2 regions of the Vibrio sp. Vb0937 genome follow, and region 1 is predicted to be linked to the other one. Evidence: predicted binding sites of a transcription regulator. Region 1 holds the regulator's gene; the other holds the start of a gene.
What was found. Region 1 encodes CRP, which controls carbon source genes, mostly activating them, when cyclic AMP is high. Its sites were predicted from a motif close to TGTGANNNNNNTCACA; they were not measured.

Region 1 (16,103 bases):
CAAAAATAGCTAAGTGGTCTTTACCAGACTTTTCAGCCATAGCATCTAGTGCAGTGTAAACGATTTTCTCTGCAGTAGATTTTTTACCGTCAACCATTAGGATGTTAACGAATTTTGCCAGCAATTCAGATTTGAATTTTGGATCTGGAAGGATCTTACGCTGACCAATGACGCGACGACGTGGCATGGATTTATCTCCGTTGTCTTCTTCAGGTTTTATCCAAAACTTTTCAGTTTTTTCAAAAAATTAAAAATAATTTAGTGTTTGGCCTTACTTAACGGAATCCATTAAGACTTAGGACGCTTCACACCGTACTTAGAACGACCTTGTTTACGGTCATTTACGCCAGCACAGTCTAGTGCGCCGCGAACAGTGTGGTAACGCACACCTGGAAGGTCTTTAACACGACCACCACGGATTAGAACAACTGAGTGCTCTTGAAGGTTGTGACCTTCACCGCCGATGTACGATGTAACTTCGAAGCCGTTTGTCAGACGTACACGACAAACTTTACGAAGTGCTGAGTTAGGTTTTTTAGGTGTAGTAGTGTAAACACGAGTACATACACCACGTTTTTGTGGGCACGCTTCTAGTGCAGGCACGTTGCTTTTAACAACTTGCTTTGCACGTGGCTTACGTACCAACTGGTTAATAGTTGCCATTAACTAGCTCCTGATTTACTTGAAAGTAAGCTTTGTGAAAAATCTATCCCCAACTGCCAATGCAGTTAGGGACGCAAAATTCTATGCAGCAGTGAGAGGTGTGTCAAGAAATATACGGATCTTTTTTGTTCAATTAGAACAATTCATCCGTAAAGCTTTGTCGACAGCAAATCTTGTTCAATCCCAAGTTAGGGATTTATCCTGTTTTGCTGTTAGTTCAACGAAGCCTGAGTAATTCACAATCGTCAGCGATGGACTGATACGATTTGCAATACCGCGAGCTTGCGCATCGCTCTCTAACACAAATACGCTGCGGTTTTTTAGATGGGAAAATGCTTTATGTTGCGAGTTAGCAGCGTACACTGCATCTTCTATAAGTAAGATGTCATCCTGTTCACTGCATAAGGGCATGGCGTCTTCTAGAGCAGAGACTGTTTTTATGATGTGTAACATACCTTCCTCAAAAAGACAGTAGCTTGCCAGCGTGTTGTAACTTATCTTTGAGCTGTTCTGAGCTTAACGCTTGGGCTTCAATGACTAAATCCGCTTGCGCCAAACCTCGCTGGGTTAACGACTCTGAACACACAAAGACTTGTTCGATGTCGTATAAATCGAAAAGCTTTAACATCGGCGCGTAATCTTTACTCAAAATATTGTTGGGGTTTTGTCCGAGTAGAAGCTGGTATACCCCGTCACCCACGAAAATGACGCTGATATCTTCACAGTAAGCCGACGCGGCTAACAGTGCATCCACACCTTCACGACCAGCTGCACTGCCATGTGGCGCACTACGAAATAGATAAGTTAACTGACTCAAAACTGTACCACTCTGTCTTGGGTTAACATCGCTTCAGCTAGGCTACCTAAGCCTGCTTGTTCAAAACCATCGGCTAGATTGTTCTGAACCAAGCCATGTTGATTCGCTTCTTCTTCACTTACAATCCCGCGACGCAAAGCGGCCGCGACACAAGTTTCTAGGCGAACACCATGCTCTTTAGCCAAAGACTGCCACGCCTTATTGAGATCAAATTCATCGTTAGCTGGCACACTCAAAGCAGTACCATTAGTCACACCATCTTGATAAAAGAAGACGCTCACTAGCTGATGGCCTTGCTCTATCACCGCTTTGGCGAACTGATAAGCACTGCGCGCTGACTGGCTGCCATAAACGGGACCATTCACCACTAACGTGTAAGTCAGTTTGCTCACCTTTCATCATCCTCGGTTTTACGTTGACGAATGTACAAGTAAACGGTGTGTTTTGAAATATTAAGGCGATCCGCGACACGGTTGATGGCATCTTTAATATCGAAGATACCTTTGTCGTACAACTCCATCACGATCTGGCGATTTTTGGTGTTGTTAGACACGGATTTATCCGCATTGATCTCTTCGATGGTGCGTTCAACAGTTTGGTCCACCAGCTCTTCTACGTCACTAGCAAAGTTGACCGAGGAAGCCGCTTCTTTCGCTTCTTGCGTCGGCATGAAAGACTGAAGGACTTGCGAGAAAGGCGCATCCAAGTTGACGTTGATACACAACAAACCAATCACGCGATTTTCGCCATTACGAATAGCGACAGTAATCGACTTCATCAACACGCCACCTTTTGCACGGGTAAAGTACGAACGTGAGAAGTTGCGCTCCGAGCCTTCGATGTCTTTTAGCATCTTAAGCGCTAAATCAGTGATTGGTGAGCCGACTTGGCGCCCCGTGTTTTCACCGTTAGCGATTTTAATTGCAGAGGTATTTAAGTCTTCTAGAGAGTGAAGAACGATTTCACAAAATGGACCTATCAGGCTGGCGATACCATCCACGACCGCCTCATAAGATCTTAAAATGATTTTGTCGTGCTCGGTAAACGGCATCACGTTAACGGATTCCATTTCGAGCAACATCTCCGCGTTTATTGTTTCTGTAGTTGTCATAAGCCTTCGAGCGAAAAATCAACAAATTGGTGTAAGTTTATCAGAAAATTTGAAAAGCAACCTAGCAAACTCACCAACTAGTGACCTAGAACAAAAAAGGCCCGTTAAACGGACCTTTTTCAATAACTTATCGCAGCTTATTGTTATTGCTCTGCGTTGTCGTTCTCAACTTTTAGCAGCTCAACTTCAAATACTAGCGTTGAGTTAGCAGGAATGCTTGGTGTGTCTTGGTCACCGTATGCTAGCTCTGGCGGGATAACGAATTTGAATTTAGAACCCACAGGCATTAGCTGAACACCCTCTGTCCAACCTGGGATTACACGGTTAAGTGGGAACGTTGCAGGTTCACCACGATCGTATGAGCTGTCGAACTGAGTACCGTCGATCAGAGTACCTTTGTAGTGTACTTGAACCGTATCAGTGTCTTTTGGCTTCTCACCTTCAGCTGGTGTCATTACTTGGTATAGAAGACCTGTATCTGTCTTCACTACGCCTTCTTGCTTCTCAAACTCAGCACGGAAATCATCGCCAGCTTTTTTCGCTTCAGCTGCTTTCTCAGCCGCTTGTGCTTGCATCTTTTCTGCAACACGCTTGTCTAGAGATTCTAGTGCTGCACGTGTTTCTTCTTCATTCAATTCAGCATTGCCTTTGAAGACGTCTTCGATACCTTTTAGTACCAAATCTTTGTTAAGATTAATGCCGATTTCGCTTGGCTTGTCGATGCTTGTGCTTAGGTAGTTAGCAAATGAAACACCGATTGCGTATGCCGCTTTGTCGTCGTCGGTTTTAAAGTGAACCGCTTTACCGGTTTCTGCTTGAACTTGTTCTGCTTGAGGTGCGGTTTCTGTTTTAGTTTCTTCTTTCTGACAACCTACCGCTAGCATAACTGTTGCAGCAAGTAGCGACACTTTTAAAACTGATTTCATTAAATTCTCCCAATAATGGCTCTGCCATTGGTTGTTGTGCACAAATCTTCTATGAGACTAGTGAAGACAATCGTTATACCAATATACTAGCTATATGTCTTAAGACACAAACCGGATTATTAGATGTGATGCAAAGAATTTTTCATTTATTCCTATATTTAATTGTCATCACCACGTTAAATGGTTGCTTTTTCGCCGAGCGTGAAGTGCAGCGTTGGCCGATAGAACCTCAAGGTGCGACGAGCTTCGCACTTAGCAGAGATGGACGGTTTGCTCTGCTCTATTCTCAACAACGTCATTTGATGTTGTGGGACCTAGAGCAAAATGAACAACTAGCCAATCTGGGTGAACTCGATGCCGATGCCAATGTGGTTTCCCATATCCGCATATCTGACAATGGTCGCTACGCAATTACAGCAAGCCAAATGAACTTCGCAGTTTGGGACCTAGGCTGGACGCAATCCGAAGGCCTTTGGTCTATCGATGACGCGCTGATTCGCGACGTTGATATCACCAGTAATGGTGAACAAGTTCTGCTTGGGTTATCCAACGGTAAAGCAATTTATGTCAACTTAGTCACCGGGCGTCGCATGGAGTTCCTTGCGCATCGTGAAAAAGTCAATTCCGTGGCCATTTCTCCTAATGGGCGCTTCGCCCTAACCGGAGGTAATGACTATAAAGCGTATCTGTGGGATACCGAAACCGGACAAGTACTACGAACCTTCGAACATGAACAACGAATTGTTCGCGTGGCCCTGCAAAGAGATGGAAAATTAGCAATGACATCTGATGGCGGAAACCAAGCGATTGTTTGGAATTTAAAAACTGGACAAGAAGTCACACAGTTGAGCAGTTGGTCACGCCAATTAATTTTCTCTACCGCACGATTTTCTGACGACGGGACTCAACTAGTCACAGGAAGCCCTTCTGGCCGTGTGTCGATATGGGATACTCAAACCGGAAAACGAATGAGTGGATTTGAAGTGGAGCCCAAAAAAGACACTCGCCCTCCCCGTGCGGTCGTGTATGATGCAGCCTTTGATTCAAAACAACGCGTAATTACTGCTACTTCAGCAGGTATTGCCCAAGCTTGGCAGTTAGAGAACGGATCATGACAGAAAAAATCATTCAGCAATTGGAAGCACGCATTAATGACTTAGAATGTCAGCTTGCGTTCCAAGAGCAGACTATTGAAGATCTGAACGGCGCTTTATCGCAGCAACAACTGCAAATTACCAAGATGCTCGATCAGATGAAATATGTGGTAGGTAAAGTAAAAAATATGGACTCGTCGAATTTAGCCGATCCGTCAGAAGAAACCCCACCACCGCATTATTAAAATGCAGGCTCAAATAGCATAAAGCCCAGAACATGTTCTGGGCTTTGTTGTATTAATTACTTAAGAAGGTACTCAAGAGGAAGCTATTCGTCGGCGTAGATTTTAACGCTCAGCTCGCCTTGCGTATTAATGCCTGCTCGGTACATGCCAGAACTGTTCATCGCAAAGTGCATCTCACCTTTAGCATCAATGGCAATCAAACCGCCCTCTCCGCCCATCTGTTTGAGATCACCTTGGATAATGTGTTCACAAGCCGTATGAATATCTTCTTGTAAGTAACGCATACGTGCTGCAACGTCTTCCGCAACACGTTTACGAATAAAGAACTCGCCGACACCCGTAGTGGAAACTGCCACGACGCCATTTTCGGCCACCGTACCACAACCAATAAGAGCCGAATCTCCGACTCGGTTGTATTTCTTATTCGTCACGCCACCCGTACTGGTGGCAGCGGCTAAGTTGCCTTGTTGGTCCAATGCCACCGCACCAACGGTACCGTGCTTACGGTCATCTGGGTAACGAGATTCCGACAAAGCAAACAGTCCTTTCTCACGCATAGACAGCAACTGCTCATAACGGCGATCAGTAAAGAAGTAATCTTGCTCGGTATACTCATGGCCTTGCTCAAAAGCAAACTTCTCTGCGCCCTCACCCACCAACAGCACATGATTGCTGTTTCGCATCACGTCACGAGCGAGCTCAATTGGGTTTCTGATATGACGAACCCCAGCGACCGCGCCTGCTGCAAGGTTTCGCCCATCCATCACAGAAGCGTCCATTTCAACCATTTCGTTGTTGGTCAGCACTGAGCCTTTACCCGCATTAAAGTTAGGAGAGTCTTCCAATACTTTCACTGCCGCTACGACGGCATCTAAGGCTTCACCGCCCGTTTCTAGAATTTGATGTCCCGCTTTTACCGCAGCTTCTAAATCCGCCAAGATGGATTGTTGCAGCTCATCGCTCATCTGTTCACGCAAGATGGTGCCCGCACCACCATGAATGGCAATCGAGAAAGGTTTCGTCATCACTTTGTCCAACTGTTATTCCTTGTATGGTTGGCACTACACCTTAGATAAACAAAAAGCGCAAGTTGAAAACTCAACTTGCGCTTTTCAAAGCTTTGCTAGATAAGATTATCTAGTGAAGGCGCTTATGATTAGTGAGAACCACAGCTACCGCCGCCACAGCAGCCGCCTTCTTCTTCGTGATCGTGGTCATGATCGTGACCACCACAACAGCCACCACCTTGGTGGATGTGACCGTGTTCGATCTCTTCTGCTGTTGCTTCACGTGTAGACATAACTTCTACTTCGAAAGTTAGTGTTTGACCAGCTAACATATGGTTACCGTCAACAACCACTTCGTTGCCGTCAACTTCTGTTACTTCAACAGGGATTGGACCTTGGTCAGTGTCAGCTAGAAAGCGCATGCCAACTTCGATTTGCTCAACGCCTTGGAATACGTCCGCAGGAACGCGCTGTACTAGCGCATCGTTGTGCTCACCGTAAGCTTCTTCAGGAGCTACCGTTACTGAGAACTTGTCGCCAGCCACTTTACCTTCAAGTTCTTTTTCAAGACCTGTGATTAGGTTGTTGTGACCGTGAAGGTAATCTAGAGGTGCTTCTGCTGTTGATTGATCAACAACGACACCGTCTTCCATCATTACTTTGTATGCAAGGCTTGCAACAACGTTCTTTTCAATTTTCATACTAACTCCAGGGAGATTAATTGACTTAACCAGAATGGGGTTAAGTACTGAGATATCTGGGTGTATTATGGGGATCAATTATCGAAGTTCAATTACTCCGGCTTAAAAATTCCGATCATTTCCTGATCTGAGTGTTTATTTTTCTCTACAGATTGTGGTTTGCGCTGCTCTGTAAACTCACACTCGACACACTCAACTAACTCGATGTTATTTTCAATCCACCAGCGCAGGGTATCTTGCTGGCTGCAATTTGGGCAGCTAGCGCCGGCAATAAAACGTTTCTTGATTTTCACGCTATTTCCTTAGCTTGAGTCTTGGCTCAAGTACTACTTCCAATGATTAGGTGACTGATGGTCGCTCTCCATTTCACGACCAAATATTTCTTCTAGCTCTTTGCGGGCCTCTTTCGCTCTTTGAGCTAATTTCTTATCTTCATTGTGTTGAGGCAATAAGTCCTTAAGCATAGCATTATCTAACTTGCGAAAATGTGCTTCTGCCCGCTTTGCTTGATAAGGATGCATACCCAGTTCTACGAGCGCTTGGCGACCGAGATCTAGCGCCCCTAAAAATGTTTCACGAGAGTAATTCTCTACACCATGACTCATTAACTGGTAAGCCTCGACACGGCTTCTTGCTCGGGCTAACAACTTAAGTTTCGGGAAGTGCACGCGACAAATGTCCACGATGGCCATCACCTCATCAGGTGAATCAGTACAAATAATCAATGCTTCCGCTTTATCAGCGCCAGCAGCCCTCAATAGGTCAATTTGTGTAGCATCGCCATAAAACACTTTGTAACCATACTTACGTAATAGGTGGATTTGGCTGGCATCACTTTCTAATACTGTCACTTTGATTTTATTGGCATACATTAAACGTCCGACGATCTGACCGAAACGTCCAAAGCCTGCAATGATAACGCGTGGTCGGCGATCCACGACTTTCGTGGTCATGCCCTCTTCTTCTTGATTCAGGGTATGAGCAAACCACTTCTTTTGTCCCATCAGCAAAAGAGGAGTCGTCACCATGGATAGACTGACCACCACCAACAGAAACGCCACTTGCTCTTTGGACAAAATGCCCTCTTGGCTCGCCGCGGTAAATATGACAAAGGCAAACTCACCGCCTTGGCTCAAAATTGCAGCCATACGGCTTCTCGCTTTGGCTCCGACACGGGCAGCTCTCGCCAATGCATACAAAACCAAACCCTTAACCACGACCAAAGCCACCACCGCACCGAGAATCTCTAAAGGGTGTAATGCCAATAACCCCAAGTTTACCGCCATGCCCACCGCAATAAAGAATAACCCCAACAACAGACCTTTAAATGGCTCGATAGCGATTTCCAGCTCATGGCGATACTCACTCTCTGCCAGCAAAACGCCTGCTAAAAAAGTCCCCAATGCCATCGAAAGGCCAAGCTTTTGCATCACGACCGAAATGCCAAGCACGACTAAAAGTGCAGCAACGGTAAAGAGCTCACGAACGCCGCTCATCACGACAAAACGAAATAGCGGACGTAGTAAAAAGTGACCTCCAATCAACAGTGCTACCACACTGCCTAAAATAGTGAAGACATCCAACCAACTTCCACCACTATGCCCGCCTGCTAGCAAGGGCAACATCGCCAGCATCGGGATCACTGCAATATCTTGAAAGAGCAGCACCGCAAAACCAGATTGCCCCGTTTCGGTACCATTAAGCCCTTGCTCTTCAATGACTTTAAGCGCAATCGCCGTCGAGGACAGCGCCAACCCCATCCCGATCACTAAACTCACTTGCATGCTTACGCCAAACATACTGACGACACTACCAATCACGGCGGTCGTGACCACAACCTGCGCACCGCCTAAACCTAAAATCGGCCCTCGCATCTGCCACAATTTTTTAGGGTTTAATTCCAGCCCTATCAAAAACAGTAACAACACAACCCCAAGCTCGGCAAAATGCAAAATGGCATCAACGTCGCTAATTAAGCCAAGCCCCCATGGGCCAATCAACACACCAGCGAGTAAATAACCTAAAACCGAGCCAAGCCCAAGGCGCTGAGCAATCGGCACCGCAATAACCGCAGCCGAAAGAAAGACCACACTGCTTTGAAGAAACTCACTGGTGATCGCCATACTGACCTCCTCGATCTGCCGCTTGCCAGTTTTCAAGTGGGTTACTCAGCCATCCACGGTATAACTCAGCATGTTCGTAGCGTTCAATATCCGAAACATTTCTTGACCAATACAACACCAGAGGTTCAATCCAGTGCATTTGGCATAGGGCTGCCGTCAGTTCAAACGGTTGCAAGATTTGCTCAAGTGGGTATTTGTTGTACCCCTTCGCGCTGAAGGCTTCTTCTTTACCACCTGTTGTAATGACACTGCGCCAGTATTTTCCTTCTAGCGCCGCACCTCCGCCAAACGCAAAGCCTTTACCTAACACTCGGTCTAGCCACTCTTTTAATAGGGCTGGACATGAATACATATAAAGTGGGTGGTGAAATACAATCACATCGTGAGCGAGCAACAACTCATGTTCGTAATTCACATCAATAAAGAAATCAGGGTAAACACCGTAAAGATCGTGCACAGTGACGTGATCAAGCGACTGAGCTTTTTTTATCATCACTTGATTGGCAATCGAGTTATGTGGCTCTGGATGAGCATAAATGACCAGAACTTTTGGGAGAATAGACGGTGCAACAGCCAAATGGTCGTCCTTGTGGTTATTTTTATCCGTTATCAAATTGTTATACTTTTTTGTACAGCATAATGCAATTAAAGCGAATCAATCGACTTTTCCGGCCAATACCCCTACTATTCACCGCTAGATATATACCCAAGTGGCTTTAAAAACGATTGAAACCACTTCGCTATGTAACCAAGCAACGCGCACTGCGCAAAGTGAATGAAAACTTTATGATTACCTTCTCTGATATTCAGTTACTGCGTGGCGGTAAACCTCTTTTAGACCAAGCTTCTGCGACTATTCACCCTGGCGATAAAGTCGGTCTTGTGGGCAAAAACGGCTGCGGTAAATCAACGCTGTTTGCCCTACTGAAAGATGAACTGTCAATTGATGCTGGCTCATTTAGCCAACCTCAACACTGGGAGTTGGCCTGGGTCGCACAGGAAACGCCTGCGCTAGAGCGCACTGCACTGGAATACGTCATTGATGGTGATCGCGAGTACCGCGCTCTCGAAAAGCAGTTAGCTGAAGCAGAAACACAAGACAACGGAACCCTAGTTGCCGAGATACACGGTAAAATTGAAACCATTGGTGGTTACAGCATTCGCGCTCGCGCGGCAGAACTGCTCGATGGTTTAGGGTTCAGCCAAGAGCAAATGAGTTGGAGTTTGACCCAATTCTCGGGTGGTTGGCGTATGCGTCTTAACTTGGCTCAAGCGCTATTGTGTCGTTCTGATCTACTGCTACTCGACGAACCAACCAACCACTTGGATTTGGACGCGGTAATGTGGTTAGAGCGTTGGCTACAAAACTACCCTGGCACGCTGATTCTGATCTCGCACGACCGAGACTTCCTTGATCCAATTGTTGGTCGCATCATTCACATCGAGAATCAGCAGCTGAACGAATACACGGGTAACTACTCGTCATTCGAAAACCAACGCGCACAAAAGATGGTGTTGCAACAAGCGATGTTTGAAAAGCAACAGAAGCAGATGTCGCACATGCAAAGCTACATCGACCGCTTCCGTTACAAAGCATCAAAAGCACGCCAAGCCCAAAGCCGTATCAAAGCTTTGGAGCGCATGGAAAAAGTACTGCCAGCTCAATTCGATAACCCATTTAGCTTTCAATTCCGTGAGCCAGCTGCGCTGCCAAACCCAATCATGATGATGGATGAAGTATCTGCAGGTTACGGTGACAACCTCATCTTAGAGAAGATCCGCTTAAACTTGGTTCCTGGCAGTCGTATTGGTCTACTCGGCCGTAATGGTGCGGGTAAATCGACCTTAATCAAGCTGCTCTCTGGTGAACTTAACGCGCAAGGTGGTGACCTAACTTACTCACAAGGCGTGAAAATTGGTTACTTCGCTCAGCACCAGTTAGAAACGCTTCATCCTGAAGAAACGCCGCTGCAACACATGATGCAAATCGCACCCGATCAAACCGAACAGCAGCTACGTGATTACCTAGGTAGCTTTGGCTTCCAAGGTGACAAAGCACTAGAAAAAGTTGCGCCGTTTTCTGGTGGCGAAAAAGCCCGTTTGGTATTGGCTTTAATTGTGTGGCAAAAGCCAAACCTGTTGCTACTTGATGAACCGACCAACCACTTAGACTTGGACATGCGCCAAGCACTTACGATGGCACTGCAAACATTCGAAGGTGCGATGGTGATTGTTTCGCACGACCGCTATTTACTGCGCGCTACGACCGATGACTTGTATTTAGTGCATGATCGACAAGTTGCTCCGTTCGACGGTGATTTAAATGACTATTATAAATGGTTAACCGAACAACAAAGAGCGGAACGCAAAGAAGCGCAGGCTGCGCAGCCAAGCAAAGATACGGCCAACAGCGCAGCTGCGAAGAAAGAGCAAAAACGTCGCGATGCAGAGTTTCGAAAACAGACAGCGCCAATTCGCAAAACGCTGACACAACTAGAAAGTAAAATGGATAAGTTAGGTGCTGCACTGGCCGAAGCTGAAGAACAATTGGCGGACAACTCACTGTATGCGGCCGAAAATAAAGCTAAACTTAACCAAGTGCTGGCACTTCAAGCTTCCAGTAAAGCTGAGCTCGAAGAAATTGAAATGGAATGGATGTCTGCTCAGGAAGAACTGGAGCAGATGGAGCTAGAGTTTAATCAATGAGTAATCAACACGCTGAATACACACTCACCCTAGAACACCTTTGGCAGTTCAGTCTGCAGTTTTATGGTGTGCGAGAAGTGAAAGAAGCGTGTTTATCATTGCAGAACAATTATCACGGCAACGTGAACCTACTCCTGCTGCTCAGATGGCTCGATGAGCAGCAACTCATTTTCCAAGAAAAAGACTGGCCCTTGGTGCAAGACTGTCTAGGTAGGAGCGAAACTTTACTTCACTCCTTTCGCGACCTTCGTCGCCACCTTAAGTCTCAAGTCAATGACGCTTTGTATCGTGAGACCTTGCAGTTTGAGCTGCAACTAGAAAAGCAGCAACAAGCGGATTTGGTGGACTGCATTAACTCACTTGCACTACTCAAAAATGATGATGACCCACTGACGTTGAGATACTGTCGTCAACTCGGTGGGGAACATTTGCAGCAAGCCTTTGCTATTCCGGTGCCAAACATTCAACCACCAAAACGCCCATAAATCTGTAGAATACCTATAATCTTTATAAAGGATTATATTAATAAGTTCTTCAACGGACACCGAAGGACCGCATAAGAGCAGTTAGGTATGACACAATTTTTCGCAGCCGCCGGGATCAAAAACCCGCATCTCCAAACGCTTTTGCCGCGTTTTATTCGCAAAAAAGCGTTGTTTACGCCGATTTGGCAAACCCTCGATACATCCGATGGCGACTTTCTCGATCTCGCGTGGAGCGAGGACCCAACCCAAGAGCCTGCACAAAAAAAGCCGATTTTTGTTTTATTTCATGGATTAGAGGGGTGCTTCTATAGCCCTTATGCCAATGGGCTAATGAATGCATTTGCTCAATCTGGATGGCTGTCGGTGATGATGCATTTCCGCGGTTGTAGCGGTAAGCCAAACAAGAAAGCTCGCGCCTATCATTCTGGTGAAGTGACTGACGCCCGCCACTTCTTAGAGCACCTTGAGCAACGCTTTCCTGATAACCCCAAGGTTGCGGTTGGTATTTCTCTTGGCGGTAACATGTTGGCGAATTATTTAGCCCAATATAAAGACCACCCTATTTTGAATGCAGCGACTATTATCTCAGCGCCTTTAGACCTAGCGGCGTGTGCGAACCGTATAGAACAAGGCTTTTCAAAAGTGTATCGCCGTTATCTGCTTTCTTCACTGAAACGTAACGCGTTACAAAAGCATCATCTACTGCATGGCGAGCTGGCGCTGTCCTACAACTCAATCAAACGTGTCACACGGCTGTATGAATTCGATGATTTGATTACCGCACCATTGCATGGCTTTAAAGACGCACAAGATTATTACGACCAATGCTCTGGCTTAAGTAAACTACAGCAAATCACGCTACCCACACTGATCATCCATGCCAAAGACGATCCGTTCATGACCGATGATGTGATACCGAAGTTTGTTCTGCCAGATAATATTGATTACCGTCTCTTTGAGCACGGTGGCCATGTTGGCTTCCTGACAGGAACGGCGTTAAAACCTAAGTTTTGGTTGGAGGAAGCGCTGCCCGCGTATTACGAAAGTATCGCCGCAGATTACCTTTCTGCTGTATCCAAGCAACGAACGCAGTAAACTAGCCGCTCATCATAAAAGTTAGAGGTATTTATGATCATTCCATGGCAAGACATTGCGCCGGAAACATTGGAAAACTTAATTCGTGAATTCGTCTTACGCGAAGGAACGGATTACGGAACCGTCGAGGTTTCTTTGCATGACAAAATTGATCAAGTTAAAGCTCAATTGGAAAAAGGTGAAGCGGTTATCGTGTTCTCTGAGCTACACGAAACCGTCGATATTCAGCATAAAACAAAATTTTAGACCCTTCACATTTTACCGTATCCCACTCGATGACAAGGTATTGTTACGTGCTATAGTGGGATATCGACCGTGCAGTAGTAACTCTACTGCACATTACAGGTAAGTAATTTTCGACAAGGTTTGTCATGTCAGCTAAACACCCAATTATTGCGGTTACTGGTTCGTCCGGTGCCGGCACGACCACTACATCTGAAGCCTTCCGTAAAATGTTCAATATGATGAACGTTAAACCCGCATGGGTTGAAGGCGATAGCTTCCATCGCTTTACTCGCCCAGAAATGGACATCGAAATCCGCAAAGCCCGCGAGCAAGGTCGACACATTAGCTACTTTGGCCCACAAGCTAATGACTTCCCGGGATTAGAAGAGTTTTTCCGTAAGTTCGGGCATGACGGCACTGGCAGCGTGCGCCGTTATCTGCACACGTTTGACGAAGCGGTTCCCTACAATCAAATGCCAGGCACGTTTACACCGTGGCAAGACTTACCCGAAAACAGCGACGTTCTGTTTTATGAAGGGTTACATGGTGGCGTGGTCGATGGCGATGTTAATGTTGCTCAACATGTGGATTTCTTAATTGGCATGGTGCCGATTGTGAACTTAGAGTGGATCCAAAAATTCGTACGTGACACTCGCGATCGCGGCCATTCGCGTGAAGCGGTAATGGACTCAATCGTGCGATCCATGGACGATTACCTCAACTATATCACTCCGCAGTTTTCTCGTACTCACATCAACTTCCAGCGCGTACCGACCGTTGATACTTCCAACCCACTTAATGCAAAAGGCATCCCTAGTTTGGATGAGAGTTTTGTGGTGATTCGCCTACGCGGTATCAAGAATGTCGACTTCCCATATCTGCTGGCCATGATTGATGGCTCATTCATGTCACGCCACAACACGATTGTCGTACCCGGCGGTAAGATGAGCTTTGCAATGGAGCTCATAGTTCGGCCTATCCTACAACAGCTCATCGAAACAGGGAAAATTGGCTAAAAACCTGCCAGCGAAGATGTTTACTTTTCATACCGTGATCATGTGCACAGTTTTGCTTACAAAATCTCAATCATGGCACGATTAAAATCAAGAAATCGTTTTCGAAAAAGGATACTATTTCTTACCGAAACACAAGAGAGCTTGCAGCATATAAAAAGTGCTCTTATTCTAGTAGGCCTAATTCAGGCTTAGCTAAAATATGGATAGCGCAAGCGTACCCTGCAGAGGAAGTGAGATATTATGGTTCTAGGTAAACCTCAAACCGACCCAACATTAGAGTGGTTTCTTTCACACTGTCATATTCATAAGTACCCTTCAAAGAGCACGCTAATTCACGCGGGCGAAAAGGCAGAAACTTTGTACTACATCGTTAAAGGTTCTGTTGCGGTTCTTATCAAAGACGAAGAAGGTAAGGAGATGATCCTTTCTTACCTAAACCAAGGAGACTTTATTGGTGAACTTGGTCTATTCGAGGAAGACCAAGAGCGCACAGCTTGGGTTCGTGCTAAATCTCCTTGTGAAGTTGCTGAAATTTCTTTCAAGAAGTTCCGTCAGCTTATCCAAGTAAACCCAGACATCCTAATGCGTCTTTCTGCGCAGATGGCTCGTCGTCTTCAAGTAACTAGCCAAAAAGTGGGTGACCTGGCGTTCCTAGACGTAACTGGTCGTATCGCTCAGACGCTTCTGAACCTTGCAAAACAACCAGACGCAATGACTCACCCAGACGGCATGCAAATCAAGATCACTCGTCAAGAAATCGGTCAAATTGTTGGCTGTTCTCGTGAGACAGTAGGTCGTATCTTGAAGATGCTAGAAGAGCAGAACCTAATCTCTGCTCACGGTAAAACCATCGTGGTTTACGGTACTCGTTAATCTCGAACTAGAGTGACACGAACAAAATTATAAAAGCCACCAATGGCAACATTGGTGGCTTTTTATTTACTCATGACCAAATGAGATAGGGTGCAGCGAACACTAATGAGTAAGCTTAACAGGTTAACCCTAAAACTTAGCCATTCGTACTTTCAAAGATTTTGTCAGCTGAAGCGGCCACGAAACCTGGGTACAAATCACCATTTTCCATCGGATAGCGCTTAGCAAATTCATAAAAACCGCCAGGGATAATTTCAGTGCCTTCGCTAAAACGAACCGCTACTTTATCTGCCATGGTCGATGACTGCTCTAGCAACACCTCAGGAGTGCCCTTCACTTCACCACCATTTTCATTAATGGTAAACCCAGCGGTACGCAGATGATCGTTTACCTGCTTCACTTCTTCATATTCATTGAGCTGGTTAACGCTCACCGTGAAGTGGTTTGCTCCGTAACCATGCGCCGCAAGCCAAGATGCGTACTCACTTTCTTTAGCCAACGTTTGGTAATCAGCAAAGCTTAAATCCCACAAGCGTCCACCATGTAAGAATGCGCTATCGTTCAGCTTGTCAGCATCGACTTGTGCCACCAAATTTTTCACAATCTCTTGTAGCTCAGACGAGCACTCTTCAACTTTTAGCTCACTAATAAAGACTTTAGGTTGCTTCGGATCTGGGTGCTCATAGTGCTTAGCAACCAGCTTTTTGCTTTCGAAAACGTAATCACCACACGCCTTGTAACCAATAGCTACAAATGGCTTAGCTAGAGTTTCAATACCAAGAGGCGCGATATTGAAGGTACGTAAAGCTATATGATCATTAATCAGAGGCTCATCTTCTTGAAGCAGCTGATGCACTTTAGCAGCCGAAGGGCAAAGACGTTGAATGTAATCTTGCCATAGCGATTCAAATAACACATCGGGCGTCATAACGACTCCTTGTTACGAGATGTAGAGTTTAAAGGTAAGCGGAAGTTGGCTGCTCGTTCACAACAAAAGTTGTCCAGAATAATGAACG
Region 2 (16,103 bases), on a different contig from region 1:
GCTCCAGCGAATAAGGTGTTAATGGCCGTTGGTTCCATGTGTAAAGGTTTGAGCACAGTAATACTATAAGCAAACCCGACACCAACGAGCAGAATGACAAAGCGGACAAGATCGCGTTGCTCAACCTGACGAATAATGTGATACACAGAGACCAAAATCAGACCAAAGAAAAATGACCAAAGTGGGATCGGGTGTGTGTCAAGAAGCCAAGTAATCAACTTTGCTAGCGTTGCAATACTGGTGAAAATGCCGGCAAACAGAGCGATTAGGAAGAATCCGTTGATGTGATTAAACGCGGCTTTAAACCCTTTTTTTCTCCAGATAGAGAAAAGTGAGGGGTTAATGCGTCGAATGCTTTCAAGCAGCGTATCGTAAATACCAGTGATAAACGCGATGGTGCCGCCAGATACACCAGGTACAACATCTGCTGCACCCATGGCGATTCCCTTGAAGAAAGTAATTAAGTAGTTCATTGCTCTAATGCTAAGTCGTTTCGATGGCAGAGAGTATACAAACATTGCGATGAAAAAAGTATGAAATAGTGCTGTAACTACTTGGTTTTATATCCAATCTGTTGCCTATCTTTATTACCCGCCAAGAGACAATGCCGCCGTAACGAGCTTTTAATGCTTGGTTTACATTTTTGAGATGATTAACTCTACTATCAATTATCAATCTTGGTTGCATTATGCAATTGCAATTTGCATTATCAAATTGCATTTTGATAATTTGCGCGTGAATAAATCCAGCTTATATGAGATCTTGTGCCCAAAAATAAGTCTTTGCATTTTGGCATGATTAATGCATAATACTGCTCGACCCTTCTTAAGCCGAGGGTCACCTAGCCAACTGACGTTGTTAGTGAATACAATTTGTTCACACTAAATATAAGCCAATCGCGATTATTGCGGTTGGCTATTTTTTTATATGAACAACGTTACTTACGTGCTTTGCAAATTGCACTTCTCTTACTGTCAGTCATAAAAAAGGGCTGACGTGTTACGCCAACCCTTGTGTTTTACTTTACGTTTTAACCCGTTTATCGAGCAGTTCAGTATCCCATTAACTGTAGCAAATTTTCAGCTGTCACAATGGCTTCTTTACGATTAGCAATATTAAGCTTTTGGTACAGGTTGCGAATGTGGGTTTTAATTGTCGTACCTGCCACATCCAGCTCTTGTGCGATTTGCTCGTTACTAAAGCCTGAATAAATCAGCCCCAGAACCTGCCATTCGCGTTGTGTTAATGGGCTGGTACGTACTAGCTCTGGCACATTAGGGTGATTCACCAACTTTTCAATAAAGTCTTCATCAAAGTGAATTGACCGGCTACGTTGATTCGATGAAATGTCCTTCATTAACTGTTGAGCACGGTGACGCTCAAGATCGCCCAGTTCATGGCGGAGGCTCAACTTCTCCAGCAGACCGCCAATGGTTGCACCATCAATCAGGAAGTTTCCGACCATGCCAGTTTGGTTCGTCATTACTAATGCTTCTTTTAACAGAGCCTTGGCTTGCTCCTCATCTTTTTGGCGAGCAGAAAGGACCGCTTCAACCACTAAGTTGCGATTAGTATCTGTGATTAGGTTAGTGCGACGAGCTTCACCTTGGAGAAAATCTAACGCAGCACGAGCGTCGGTATATTGGCCTAAGTTAATGTGGGCGCGAGCAATGTTACGCCATTGCAATTGAGAAAAGTGGTTGCATGCCGATTCAGGACGAACCGCAGTGTTGAGCCATTCTTGCATTGCATCGGTATTCCCGCGCGCTTGCCAAAATAGAATCAACGATAGTGAAGCGTTTGCAGTCCAATCTACGTGGTAAGTCGACTGTTTCATCAAGTGCTTTATATGCTCAATGAATTTACCGGCTTTGTCTAATTCACCGCGTCCAATCGCAATACGCGCCAACATCGAATAGCTATGTAAGTGCTTGCTTGGTGAATGGTTTTCGAGAATTTGCAGACCTTTGTACGCGCATTCTTCCGCTTCATCAAGTCGGTTCCAGCACCAAAGTACTTGCGCGCGAATACGCAGCAAAAATTCATGAAGAGGAACATGCTGAAGCTGCTGATCTTCAATCAGACGAAATGCGGAATCTTGTAGTTCAAAGGCAGCTTGCACGTAACCTTGTGCAATTAAAATCTCGCTTTGCTGCAATATTGCCCATAACGCTTGGTGATATACCTGATACTGACGAGCTAGCTTTTCAGTTTGTTGCATCATCGGCAAAGCACGGTCTAGTTTACCTAGCACGTGGTTAACTTCACCAACAACCGAAGTCGCCACAATTCGGCTACGGTAAATTGTGTTATCAAGTTGGCTAAGCGCTAGCTCCGCTAATTCGAGAGCTTTTTCCGGCTGGTTACTGTTGATAGCCACTTGAGCAAGCAACGCGTTTGCTTGACCTTGATAATGAATATCTAACGCAATGTTACGCTTTTTGTGTTCCTCTTCCGCTTCTTCAAGCAGGTGGCCCACTTGGTTATAACGATGCTGACTTTGAGCCAACCATGCTCGGAGCATCGTAAGTTTTGGGTGGCTGAACAACAGATCATCGTCCAACTTGTTAATTGAGCTTTCCAGTGTGCTGAGTTCGCCTTGGTTAAACATCTTCCAGCCGAATTCGTTTAGGATCTCTACCACTAAGTCCTTATCATTCGATTTTTGTGCATGATGAATCGCTTGGTGTGGTGCTTTTTGCTGTAACCAAGCGATAGCAGCATTGCGGTGGAGATCTTTTTCTTGCTGAGGAATACGAGCTTGGCGCTCATGAGACAAAAACTCGCCAAATAAGTTATGGAACCGGAACCAGTTCTGTTCCCCTTCGAGCGGGTAAATGAATAAGCCGTAACGGTTAAGCGATTCAATCATTCCCAGTGCATCTTCGCGTTGGGTAAGGGCAAACACTAGCTCATCATTGAAGTGGTCAAGCACGGATACTTGCATTAAAAAGTGACGAGTTTCGTGATCGAGTAAGTCAAACACTTCTTCGACCAAGTAATCCCACAAGTGCGCGTGATTGAACTGCGATACCGACTCTACAGTTTGTGCCAATGTGCGGTTTTGATGTTGGGCTTGTAATGCGATCAACTGCATCGCCGATGGCCAACCTTCAACATAGGTTCTTAGGCTGTTCGCCATGTCTTCATCGATACCATCGGCGATACGCTGGTTAAAGAAGCGAGTGGTTTCTTCGGTATCGAACGCCAACATCTCGTTGCCGATTTCGATCATTAAATCACGAACACGTAAGTTTGCAGTGCCCAGAGGCGGCGCTGCACGACTGGTTACCACAACGGTGAGGTTGTCTGGCATGTGCTTTAAGAAGAAACGCATGGATTCATGGATTTCATCATTCGTGATTAAATGGTAGTCATCAAGTACCACGTAGCACTCTTGATGAAAGTCAGCCATTTCAGCGAATACTTCGCTAAATAGGGAGCGTAAAGACGAGATCTGACGTTTTTCCGCCAGTTTTTGTGCGTTAGCGCAACTGAAGTTGGTGGCTTTGTTTAATGCTTGAAGCAGATAGTTTACAAAGCGAAAGCCGTCGTTATCGCTGTCATCAATGCTGTACCAACCGACGTTTGGCTTATCGGATAGCCACTGCGCTGCCATTGTTGTTTTTCCGTAACCTGCTGGGGATCGGAATAAAACCAATTTGTAGTAAGGCGCTTGCTGTAGTAAGTCCAACACTCGTGGGCGCACGATGGCATTGTGCAGGCGTCCTGGTCGAGTAAGCTTAGATGGAATCCACATTAGTAGTTATGTCCTTATTTATGTATACCCAAATGACTGCAACGTGATCATTCTAGTAAAGCCCCCTTGAAAGCCGTCTTACTGAATGATGTCATCAGCATCAAAAACACTGTTTGAATACCGGATAATGTCGCTACTATTGGGGCTTGCGTCCGTCTGAAAAACCATTCCATACGGTCACTTAGATATAAAAGCTAGCGAAAACTAGAAATAACTCACATCGCCTAATTCTAGTTTGTATAAAAAGCGTACAATCCTGTGAGCTGAGAGGGATGTTACGACATCAGAAATGTTCGTTACTTTGATCCACTTCCTAATTCTCAAGGGTTGATGGATTTACCATCAACTACGCCCTTTATTTGTGATTGTCGTCACTTAAATGTCGTTTGTTTCGTTAGCGTTAAGATCGCGTTGCACATAGATTACGAAAAGTTCTTCTACGCTGACCGAGTTAATGTGACCGATATTACAATTTTCACATCATCAGATGAGTGGACTATAAAAAGCGTCATGAACGGGTTTTAACCTTTCTCACATTCCATTGTGATCAAAATCACTAAGAACTGGTGCAAAGTTCACTTTGTTGAGATTTGGATCACTAACCTAGCAATGGTACCCCCTCTACGCCCTCAGCCCTCCTCCTTCAAAGGATGAGAATTAGGAGGATGTTTATTCACAGAGGTAAATGCACGATGTATGGCAGATGAATTACCAAAAGACGTGAGAATTTCGTAATGAAACCTACTCAACAAAAACAATTTGACAAGAAGTCGTTCCAAGAAAGCGTAAAGAAACACTTATCTGTAACTTACGCTCATACGATTGAAAACGCAGACAGCCGCGCATGGTACCTAGCAATGGGGCATGCTCTGGCTGAATTTACTACTCTAGATTTGCTTGCGACAGAAGAAGATCCACGCATTAAAAGTGCGAAGAGCGTTAACTACCTTTCGCTAGAATTCCTTATCGGTCGTTTGACGGGTAACAACCTAATCAGCATGGGTCTGTATGAACAAGTAACAGAAGCAATGGCTGAACTGGGTTACAACCTAACTGATCTGCTAGAAGAAGAGCGCGACCCATCATTGGGTAACGGTGGCCTTGGTCGTCTGGCTGCGTGTTTCATGGATTCATGTGCGGCACAAGAATTCCCAACTGTCGGCTATGGTTTACATTACGAATACGGTCTATTTAAACAGTCATTCAAAGACGGTCGCCAGCAAGAAGCACCTGACGCATGGCGCGGTGTAGAAGGCTACCCTTGGGAAATTGCGCGTCCAGAACTTGCGCAAGAGATCGGTTTTTACGGTCACGTTGAAGTGATTAACGAGAACGGTAAAGAAGTCCGCAAATGGGTACCAGGCATGACAGTAAGAGCAATGCCTTGGGATCTTCCAATTGTGGGTTACGAATCAGACACGGTTTACCCGCTACGTCTTTGGGAATGTCAGGCGATTGCACCATTCTCACTAGCAAGCTTTAACAATGGTGATTACTTCGAAGCTCAGCACGCACTGATCGACGCAGGTAACATCACTAAAGTGCTTTACCCGAACGACAACCACGAGAAAGGTAAAACACTGCGTCTAATGCAGCAGTACTTCCACTCAGCAGCGTCTGTACGTGACATCCTACGTCGCCACGAAGCTGCGGGCTACTCGCTAGCGGATCTACCTAAGCAAGAGACTATCCAGCTTAACGATACGCACCCAACGATTGCGATTCCTGAACTAATGCGCATCCTGATGGATGAAAAAGGTTTAGCTTGGGAAGCGGCTTGGGAAATCAGCTCTAAGACATTTGCGTACACCAACCACACGCTACTTCCAGAAGCACTAGAGACATGGCCAGAGTCGCTAATCCAGCACCTGCTACCACGTCATATGGAGATCATTTACGAGATCAACCACCGCTTCCTACAAGACGTACGTGCAATGTGGCCGGGTGATGTCGCGAAACAACAGAAGCTTTCTATCATCGAAGAAGGTTTCCACCGCATGGTTCGCATGGCAAACCTATGTGTAATCGGCTCTTACGCAGTAAACGGTGTAGCAGCACTTCACTCTGAATTGGTTAAGAAAGACCTATTCCCAGAGTTCCACGAAATGTACCCGACACGTCTACACAACGTAACGAACGGTATTACGCCACGTCGCTGGTTGAAGTTCTGTAACCCAGGTCTGTCTCAGCTTATCACTGAGAAAGTCGGCCCAGAATGGCCAGCGAAACTAGAGCAACTTGAAGGTATTGCGAAGTACGCCACTGACGCGACATTCCAAAAAGAATTCATGGCAGTGAAGAAAGAGAACAAAGAACGCCTAGCAACTTGGGTGAAAGAGAACATGGGTATCGAGCTCGATACTAATGCAATCTTCGATGTTCAAATCAAGCGTCTGCACGAGTACAAACGTCAGCATCTAGACTTGCTACACGTACTGTCTCTGTACCACCGTATTCTTAATGAACCTGGTTTTGAGTGTACGCCACGCGTTGTGTTCTTCGCAGCAAAAGCAGCACCGGGTTACCACCTAGCGAAAGAAATCATCTTCGCAATCAATAAGATTGCAGACAAGGTGAACAACGATCCTCGCATCGGTAACAAGCTGAAAGTGGTATTCATCCCTGACTACCGCGTGAGCATGGCTGAAATCATTATCCCTGCGGCTGACGTTTCTCAACAAATCTCGCTAGCGGGTAAAGAAGCATCAGGTACAGGTAACATGAAGATGGCGCTAAACGGTGCGCTAACTATCGGTACAATGGATGGTGCAAACGTTGAGATTCGTGAGGAAGTAGGCGATGAGAACATCTACATCTTCGGTCTAGATGTTGAAGGTGTGAAAGCGCTGAAAGCTCAAGGTTACAACCCATTTGATTACTACAATGCGGATCACTTACTCAAAGCGTCAATGGACTTGCTATTGGGTGAAGAGTTCACACCAGGCCAACCGGGCTTACTGCGTGCCACATACGACAGCCTGCTAGACGGTGGTGACCCATACTTATGTCTCGCGGATTTCGCCTCTTACGTGAAAGCACACGAAGACATGAGCGAACAATATAAAGATCAAGCTGGCTGGGCGAAGAAGGCCATTCTTAATACCGCCCTTGTTGGCAAGTTCACGTCAGACCGCTCAATCCGCGACTACGTGAACAATATCTGGAAGCTTGAAGCGGTGAAACGCTAATAGAACCTAGTTAAGACCAAGGTAGCCAAGCGCTACCTTTGGTCATTTTCCAAAAGAAGTTATTGATAACAATAAAACCCTACATGGAAGGTGTTGGTATTACCTTCGGAGAAAGCGATGAAAGAACAAACAGCATTAAAGAAAGTCGCGGAAATGGCGAGATTGGCTGATAGCTATGTCAGTGCTTGGGGAGATGAGGCTAAAGTGTCTGAGGAGACGCTACGCCGCTTGCTCGCTTCGCTTGGCTACGATACTAGCAGTGATGAAAAACTACTGGCTTCTGCTGAAAAGAAACATAAAAAAGACGTACTAGCCCCTGTTCTTGTTTTACGCGACGGCGAACCAGTCGAAGTGGAACTAAACCTAGGTACGAGTGCTCGTGAGAGTGAATTCAGCTGGCGTTTAGAAACAGAACAAGGAGAGGTACTTGAAGGCTATCTTCAGTCCCAAATTGTTCGTGATGAGCGTGCTGAGGGTGGCCCTCTAGTGTTTGCATTGCCAAAGAACTTGGCTTGGGGTTATCACAAACTGATCATCAGTCGTAAGCGTCGTAAAACACCTTACGAGATGTCATTGATCATTACGCCGAAAGCGTGTTTCAAACAAGACGATCTAAACCAACACAAAAAGCTATGGGGTCCTAGTATCCAGCTTTACACACTGCGTACTCAGCATAACTGGGGCATCGGTGATTTTGGTGACCTAAAACAACTGGTGAGTGATATTGCCTCTCGTGGCGGTGACTTCATTGGCTTGAACCCTATTCACTCGCTGTTCCCTGCGAATCCAGAAGGGGCAAGCCCATACAGCCCGTCTTCTCGTCGTTGGTTGAACATCATGTACATCGACGTAAGCTCTGTACCTGAATTCGCGCTAAGTGCAGAAGCACAACAGCGTGTTGGTAGCGCAGAGTTCCAACAACGTCTACAAAAAGCGCGAGACTCTCATTGGGTGAATTACACCGAAGTTTCGCAACTAAAAATGAGCGTTCTTCCGCTGCTATTCAGTGAGTTTAAAGCTCGCCATTTAGACAAGAACACCGATCGCGCTCGTGCCTTCTTGGACTTTGTTGAAAAAGGCGGCGACAGCTTGCTACATCAAGCTGCATTCGATGCACTTCATGCTGATTTACATGCAGAAGATGCAAACATGTGGGGCTGGCCAGTATTCCCTGAGAAATACCGCACATTCGACGCAGCTGGTACTCAGAAGTACATTAAGGACAACCAAGATCGTGTTCACTTGTACATGTACCTGCAATGGATCGCAGACGATCAAATCAAAGAAGCGCAAGCGCTAGCCGAAGAAAAAGGCATGGCTGTGGGTTTGTACCGCGACCTTGCGGTTGGTGTTGCAGATTCAGGCAGCGAAACATGGGCTGACGAAGGCGCGCTAGTATTGGATGCAAGCATCGGTGCGCCACCAGATGTACTTGGTCCACTAGGCCAAAACTGGGGTCTGCCTCCGCTAAACCCTCAAGTGTTGGAAGCGACAGGCTACGATGCGTACATCAAGTTGCTACGTGCCAACATGAAGCATTGTGGTGCACTGCGTATCGACCACGTACTTGGCCTATTGCGTCTATGGTGGATTCCAAAAGGCGAGAAAGCGACAGAAGGCGCGTACTTGTACTACCCAGTGGAAGACATGCTCGCAATCCTAGCGCTTGAGTCGCACCGCCATCAGTGCTCTGTGATTGGTGAAGACTTAGGTACTGTGCCAGATGAAATCGTTGATATCCTACGTGATGCAGGTGTGCACTCTTACAAAGTCTTCTTCTTCGAAACCTCAAAAGAGGACGGCGGCTTTATTTCTCCGAAGCATTACGCAGAGCAGTCTATGGCTGCGCTGTGTACGCACGATATGCCAACACTACGCGGTTTCTGGCACTGTGATGACTTGAAGATGGGGCGTGAGATTGGTCTGTACCCTGATGAGCAGCAGTTGGAAGGCCTATTCGCTGACCGCTTGAAGTGCAAACAAGGCATTCTAGACAGTGTTCGCTGGCATGGCTATTTGCCAGAAGGCATTGGTCATGATGCTCAGTACGTGCCAATGGATTCATACCTAAGCGAAGCGCTGCAACTGCACGTAGCCGCGGGTGACTCTGCACTGCTTAGTGTTCAGCTTGAAGACTGGCTAGAAATGGATCAACCGGTCAATATTCCTGGTACGGTGGATGAGTATCCAAACTGGCGTCGTAAATTGTCGATGAACCTAGATGAAATCTTCAGCCGTGAAGATGTGAATCGTATTTCTAAACGCCTTACTGAAGTTCGTGCACAGGCGAGTAAGTAAGATGCCTAGAGTGGCGTAGATGGACGAGCTGATTACGAATTTTGTTAGCTCAGAGGTACGAAAGTTCCGTCTAGGTCACTCATTCCTAAAACACAATCCGTTAGGATGAAGTACCGTTATTATGCCCGCGACAATAGCGGGCATTTTTGTATTTTGACGCCGTTTACGCAACGAACGTGAGAAGCGGAGTCTTTTTGTGAGTTCACAACGTTGGCTGTGGAGAAACCGATGTTTGATTCAGATCTCTGGTCTTGAAAAGGATGTTGGCTCTAGGGAGAAAGATTTGAAAACCACCAAAACCAAGAAAATAAAGAAACAACACGAACGCGCATACGAACTGCTTGCTGAGGCGGCTTACTCAGATCCATTTGCGGCGCTGGGTCCATTCATTGACGACGAAGCTTCGCTGAGAGTTTGGATGCCGGGCGCAAACAAGGTTGAACTACTTGTTAATGGTGAACCTCGCGTGGCGCTTGAGCGTGATGGCGACAGCGGTTTCATCTTAAAAGAGCAACGCGATTTACACCTGACCCACTACCGTTTAGCGGTCGATTGGAATGGTGTTGAACAAATTATTGATGACCCGTACCAGTACCACAATATCTACCAAGAGTACGAGCATCTGCATACGCCAAAAGACATGTATCACTACATGGGCGCACACTTTGTCACGCTAGAACGTGGCGGTGAAAACATCTCTGGTGTGCGTTTCCTTGTTTATGCACCACATGCATCTGCTGTTAGCCTTGTGGGTTGCTTCAACCAATGGGATGGCCGTCGTCATCCAATGCAACGCCTAGACTACGGTATCTGGGGCCTATTTATTCCTGGCTTAGAAGAAGGCGTTCAGTACAAATTTGAGCTAAAAGGGCCAAATGGGGAAGGGCTGCCACACAAACAAGACCCTTGGGGTTTCTACTCTGAGCAATACCCATCGTTCGCATCCATCACCTACGATCACAAGCGTTACCAATGGCAAGATGCGAAATGGCAAAACCGCGCAGTGACACAAAAGCGTGATGAAGCGTTATCGTTTTATGAGCTGCATGCTGGATCATGGAAGCGCGACGAGAAAGGTGATTTCCTCAACTACCGCGAACTCGCGGAGCAGTTGGTGCCATACCTTGTGGATATGGGCTACACCCACGTTGAGCTGATGCCTGTGTCTGAGCATCCATTCTATGGTTCATGGGGCTATCAACCCGTTGGCTTATTTGCGCCAACTAGCCGCTTTGGCTCCCCTGATGATTTCAAATTCTTCGTGGATGCGTGTCACCAAGCTGGTATCGGTGTAGTGCTGGATTGGGTTCCTGCGCATTTCCCATCGGATGATCATGGTTTAGCGAACTTTGATGGTACGCCTCTGTTCCATGATCCAGATCCTCGTCGCGGTTGGCACCAAGATTGGAACTCCTACATTTACGATTTAGGCCGTGAACATGTACGTCGCTTCCTTGTCTCGAATGCGCTGTACTGGTTTGAACAATTCCATATTGATGGTATTCGCGTGGACGCTGTCGCGTCGATGCTCTATCTCGATTATTCACGTAGTCACGATCAGTGGGTACCAAACGTCGACGGTGGCAACGAAAACTACGACGCAATCGCAACCTTAAAATGGATGAACGAAGAAGTGTACAAGCACTTCCCGAATGCGATGACGATTGCGGAAGAGTCAACGGCGTTTCCTGGGGTGTCTGCGCCAACCTTTATGGGTGGTTTAGGTTTTGGCTTCAAGTGGAATATGGGGTGGATGCACGACAGTCTTTCATACATCAAAGAAGATCCTGTTCACCGCAAATACCACCACAATACCATCACATTCCCGCTGGTTTATGCTCATAGCGAGAACTACGTCTTGTCTCTCTCTCACGATGAGGTGGTGTACGGCAAAGGCTCTATCCATAACAAGATGCCGGGTGATGAATGGCAGCAAACTGCAAACCTACGTGCATACTACGGTTACATGTATGGTCAACCGGGCAAAAAGCTGAACTTCATGGGCGCGGAAATCGGCCAAACGGCGGAGTGGAACCACGATGATCAGTTACAATGGTTCTTGCTGGAATATGAGCGTCATCAAGGTGTCCAAAAGCTGATGCGAGATTTGAACCACTTGTACCGAAATGAAGCGGCGATGCACGATCAAGATTGTGTTCCTGCTGGTTTTGAGTGGCGTCTACAAGACGAAGCGGATGCGAGCATCCTAGCGCACGAGCGTATTAGTAAAGAAGGTGAGCGTATTCTGATCATCACCAACTTTACGCCCGTACCACACGAGCGCTTTCGTTTAGGCGTTCCAAATGCAGGTCAATACGAACTGCTACTGAATACAGACGATAGCAAATACGGCGGCAGCGATTTTAAAGTGCTGACCAGTGTGAAAACGGAAAAAGTTGAAAGTGAATCACTGCCTCAATCACTTGAGCTTCGTTTGCCTCCACTTTCAACCGTGTTCTACAAGCTGCACAAATAATTTAGTCTAATCAAATTCTAAGCCCGTTTTACATTGTAAATCGGGCTTTTTTTGACCTATTTTTTACCTCTAAAACTTGTTGTTCTTGATTGAATCAGGCAAGCTCACGGGTTTGTTTATCATCAATCGCTAATGCATTGGGGAACTACACATGTTGAAAAGGCTTAAGTCATTTCTATTTAAAATGGTGTTGATATTGCTGATCGCCCCAGTCGTTTTGGTTGGTTTGGTGAAATATGTCGATCCACCAATATGGGGATGGAAGTTAAGCCGCATTGTTGCGCCACCAAAGAACTATCCAGACAATAGTCAACACGAATGGGTATCCTTGTCGCGCATTTCAAAAAATATGCAGTTAGCGGTGATTGCGACCGAAGATCAAAAATTCCCTCATCATTATGGTGTCGATTTCGAATCGCTATTCGACGTGATTTCCGAGGCTGGTGATAATGGTCCGTCGAGAGGCGCGAGCACCATTACCCAACAAGCCGCGAAAAATGTGTTTTTGTTTCCGTCTCACTCCTACGTTCGCAAGGCTTATGAGCTTTACTTTGCTTTGCTGATGGAGCTGATGTGGAGCAAAGAGCGCATTCTCGAAGTGTATCTAAATGTGGTTGAATTTGGTCCCGGTATTTACGGCGCTGAAGCGGCGGCGCAGAATTATTTTGGTGTCAGTGCAAAGCAACTCTCGAAGTGGCAAGCAGCGCGTTTAGCCGTGGTGTTGCCAAATCCATATCGAATCAAAGTCTATCCACAAAGTGATTACACTGCTCGCCGCACAAGATGGGCGATGAATCAAATGAGCAATCTTGGCAGCGTGCAACTTTAACTCCCTCAATCTATTGCGCTTAAATAGAACTACGCCCCTATATCAATAAAATGTGAAGCGTCACAAGCTTTAGGGCGTAGCCTTTCAGAATGATGTGCTCAGTTTTTCATCCATTTACTATTAGTGTGAATAAAAATACAACACGAATACTGCGCCTATGCGCAACCAATGGACTGAACGATGAAACTGAATCTGATTACGACTACCTTATTGCTTGCATCGGCAAGTGCCATCGCCGAGCCAAACATCACCATTTCGACCACGACCAACAGCCGTGACTTTCCTTTAAATGCAGAGCAGCCTTTGGTTGTGCCCTTAACCAAAGATGGATACACGCTCAAAATTACGGGTGTTGAAGGCGACTGTGTCGCGCCTGATGGCCAGAAGGTCAAATTCAATAAACCTATCGCGCTGAACTGCGGAAAGCCAACGGAACTGCCGTTAAAAATCCGCTTTACTGGCGATTACTCTTTTGCTTTTGATGCGGAAGCGAAAACACTGCGCTTCAAGCGTGAACCTAAGAAAGCCGCGAAGACAGAATTCAAACGCCCAATCCCACAAGTGCAATGTGAGGTTTATCAAGGCGGCGAAGTCACCATTGCGCTGGGTGACAGTTTCCCCGATGGCACCAAGTTGCGTGATGCTTACTCTGGGCAAATGGTCGAAGTAAAAGATCAGCAAGTATCGCTGACGCCAAGCAAAGATTCAGGCGGGTTGGTGCTACTAGAGCCAGTGAAGAAAACCAAAGAAGCAGTATCGTTTGATTATCGCAATGCCAACATTTACTTCGTGATGGTCGACCGTTTCAAGAATGCTGATACGAGCAATGACAACAGCTATGGACGCAAGAAAGACGGCAAAGAAGAGATCGGCACCTTCCACGGCGGTGATCTAAAAGGCGTGATCGAAAAGCTAGATTACATCAAGAGCCTAGGTACAGATGCGATTTGGTTGTCGCCAATCGTTGAACAAGTGCACGGCTTTGTTAGCGGCGGCGATAGCGGCTCATTCCCATTCTACGCTTACCACGGTTACTGGACGCGTGACTTTACCAAGATTGATGAGAACTTCGGTAACGAAGCTGATCTGAAAAAGCTGGTGGAAGAGGCACACAAACGTGGCCTTAAAGTCTTGATGGACGCAGTAATCAACCACACCGGTTACTCAACGTTAGCCGATTTGCAATTTGACGGTATTGAGGTGTTAAAACCAAACGCTGATTTACCGAATAAGTGGGGTGACTGGCAACCAAAAGCGGGTGAAAATTGGCATAGCTATCACCAGAATATTGATTACCAGAGTCCAAACTGGTCGAAATGGTGGGGCGGTGACTGGGTAAGAACAGGTCTACCGGGATACCCAGCTCCGGGCAGCAGTGATATCACTATGTCATTGGCGGGTTTACCTGACTTTATCACCGAATCAGACAAAGCCGTGAAGCCCGCGCAGTGGCTATTGGATAACCCTGGTACTCGCGTAGAGGCGCGCGACAATTACACCGTCTCGGACTACCTAATTGAGTGGCAAACTGATTGGGTGAAACGCTTTGGCATTGATGGTTACCGTGTCGATACGGTGAAGCACGTTGAAGGCGATGTGTGGAAACGCTTGAAAGAAGAGGCTTCAAGCAGTCTTGAGCAGTGGCGCAAAGAGAATGGTAAGTCAGGTCAGCCATTCTGGATGATGGGTGAAGTATGGGGACATACCGCATATCGCAGTCCTTACTTTGAAGATGGCTTTGATGCGTTGATTAACTTCGACATGCAGAAGAAGTTAGACAAAGGCGCGGCGTGTTTCAGCCAAATGGCAGACACCTACCAAAGTTACGCAGATACTATCGCCAATGAAAAAGACTTCAACCCAGTGAGCTACATGTCTTCTCACGATACCGAGCTGTTCTTCTCTCGCTTCAAAGATTACGGCATGCAGCGTAACTCCGCGAATGCACTGCTTCTGAGCCCTGGTGCTGTTCAGGTTTACTATGGTGATGAAGTTGGTCGTAACATTGGTCCTTACGCGGACGATTTCCACCAAGGCACTCGTTCTGACATGGTGTGGAAGCTATCTGATGAGAAGCAAGCGCTGCTCAAACACTGGCAAACTCTTGGTCAGTTCCGTAAAGCGCACCCAGCGATTGGTGCGGGTCAGCATCAAGTAATTGAACAAGAAGGCGCGTACGTGTTCTCTCGCTCGCTTGGCAATGACAAAGTCGTTGTGGCGTTTGTAGGACGTGATAAGTAACTAAACGCTCTTTATGTCGATAAATAAAAAGCCCTTCCTTGAGTTATCAGGGAAGGGCTTTGTTGTTTTAGTTCGCCAGTTCTTGGTCGATGACTTTTTCTAGCTCGTCAAACGGCACATAGCCAGGAATAACTTGATCATTAATGATCAACGCAGGCGTGCCGCGTAAACCAAGTTGCGTGAAATACTGATAGTTTTTATCAAGCAACGCCTTGGTCTCTTTGTCGTCGACAAGCTGCGCTTCTGTCCCCGTTTTTTTCGCGATTTGATTTAAGGAACGTGCGTCATGTGCGCCCGGTTTTTTCACCAATAACTCATGCACTTGTTCGTACTTATCTCGCTGGTTTTGCCAAACATTTAATGCGTAACTTGCCGAGTTGTAGCCGTTTTTCTCGTATTGTTCTTTAAAAGAGACATTGAGGTTAAGCACTTTTACCTGCGGATATTCCTTACCAACTTTGACCAGCTCTCCTTCTAAACGTTTACAAAAAGGGCAGCTGTAGTCTGTTACGTTAATAATGGTTAACTCAGGGTTTTCAGCACCAAAAGAGGAATGTTTGCCATCACTTAGATATTGACGAACCTCCTTCAAGGTGTCGCCAAATGACTGTTGATACGCAATGTACTCTTGAAGGTTTTGGTGCAATGAATCAAGAATTTGAGGGTTATCTTTTAGTATCTGATTAACTTCCTCTAGCTTTTGTTCTGCGGTCTTTTCTGATGCGAAAGATACGGCAGATACGATAGCCATCGTTAACGCCAAAAGTGTACGAGTGAATGTCATAATATTTCCTAAAACTTTTAAATTTCGTTGTTTGTTATGTGAAGTGAATAAAATATGTACAAAAGTCAGGCAGAAAGGTCTCTCGCCTTGCTGGCTTTATTCTCTAAACACGCAAAGCTTTAGGTGAACCCGATACTTTTCCGGTATCGGTTCTGTGTATTCCAGATAGCGAATTGCTGTGGTTGTCATCGGCAGCGCCACAATCAAAGCAAACAGAAAAAATGGAATAAGAATATGATCAAACTGATGTTGGTACGCTTGAACCAACTTTTCTGAAAGGTCGCAAGATGGTGATAAATTCACGCTTTCATCTTGCTGACTCTGTATTTGGTGAGCCTTTGGGCAGCTTTTCGAGAAACCAGAATTTTGGCTTAAGCATATCATCACCACCCAAAGCACGAGGGCGAGTGTCCATTTGGCTATTTTATATTGTGAGCGTAACAATGGGTCGTATAGTCCTGTTAATTCTGGTTTATGCCGTTTACATATGACCGGACCATCCTAACCTAAATTTCGTGGCTGAATGT

Region 2: a site for CRP is predicted at 4,216-4,231, ahead of R7P67_RS01195 (glycogen/starch/alpha-glucan phosphorylase). Genes of this name have one in related genera too.

Annotation. Positions count from the first base shown of each region.
Region 1 is NZ_JAWOTK010000026.1:30,106-46,208, reverse strand. Features, by position in the region: gene rpsG (30S ribosomal protein S7) at 1-187, opposite strand, end outside; gene rpsL (30S ribosomal protein S12) at 289-663, opposite strand; gene tusB (sulfurtransferase complex subunit TusB) at 841-1,116, opposite strand; gene tusC (sulfurtransferase complex subunit TusC) at 1,124-1,480, opposite strand; gene tusD (sulfurtransferase complex subunit TusD) at 1,477-1,872, opposite strand; gene R7P67_RS19935 (transcriptional regulator) at 1,869-2,591, opposite strand; gene fkpA (FKBP-type peptidyl-prolyl cis-trans isomerase) at 2,735-3,517, opposite strand; gene R7P67_RS19925 (WD40 repeat domain-containing protein) at 3,646-4,632, shown strand; gene R7P67_RS19920 (SlyX family protein) at 4,629-4,856, shown strand; gene R7P67_RS19915 (isoaspartyl peptidase/L-asparaginase family protein) at 4,940-5,881, opposite strand; gene slyD (peptidylprolyl isomerase) at 6,013-6,564, opposite strand; gene R7P67_RS19905 (YheV family putative zinc ribbon protein) at 6,657-6,857, opposite strand; gene kefB (glutathione-regulated potassium-efflux system protein KefB) at 6,891-8,687, opposite strand; gene kefG (glutathione-regulated potassium-efflux system ancillary protein KefG) at 8,671-9,264, opposite strand; gene R7P67_RS19890 (ABC transporter ATP-binding protein) at 9,474-11,393, shown strand; gene R7P67_RS19885 (TIGR02444 family protein) at 11,390-11,878, shown strand; gene R7P67_RS19880 (hydrolase) at 11,966-12,973, shown strand; gene R7P67_RS19875 (YheU family protein) at 13,007-13,219, shown strand; gene R7P67_RS19870 (phosphoribulokinase) at 13,345-14,214, shown strand; gene crp (cAMP-activated global transcriptional regulator CRP) at 14,455-15,087, shown strand; gene R7P67_RS19860 (DUF1338 domain-containing protein) at 15,224-16,015, opposite strand.
Region 2 is NZ_JAWOTK010000001.1:263,427-279,529, forward strand. Features, by position in the region: gene R7P67_RS01185 (DUF368 domain-containing protein) at 1-473, opposite strand, end outside; gene malT (HTH-type transcriptional regulator MalT) at 1,052-3,760, opposite strand; gene R7P67_RS01195 (glycogen/starch/alpha-glucan phosphorylase) at 4,495-6,948, shown strand; gene malQ (4-alpha-glucanotransferase) at 7,066-9,246, shown strand; gene glgB (1,4-alpha-glucan branching protein GlgB) at 9,530-11,722, shown strand; gene mtgA (monofunctional biosynthetic peptidoglycan transglycosylase) at 11,874-12,551, shown strand; gene R7P67_RS01215 (alpha-amylase) at 12,732-14,792, shown strand; gene R7P67_RS01220 (DsbA family protein) at 14,860-15,576, opposite strand; gene R7P67_RS01225 (hypothetical protein) at 15,673-15,960, opposite strand.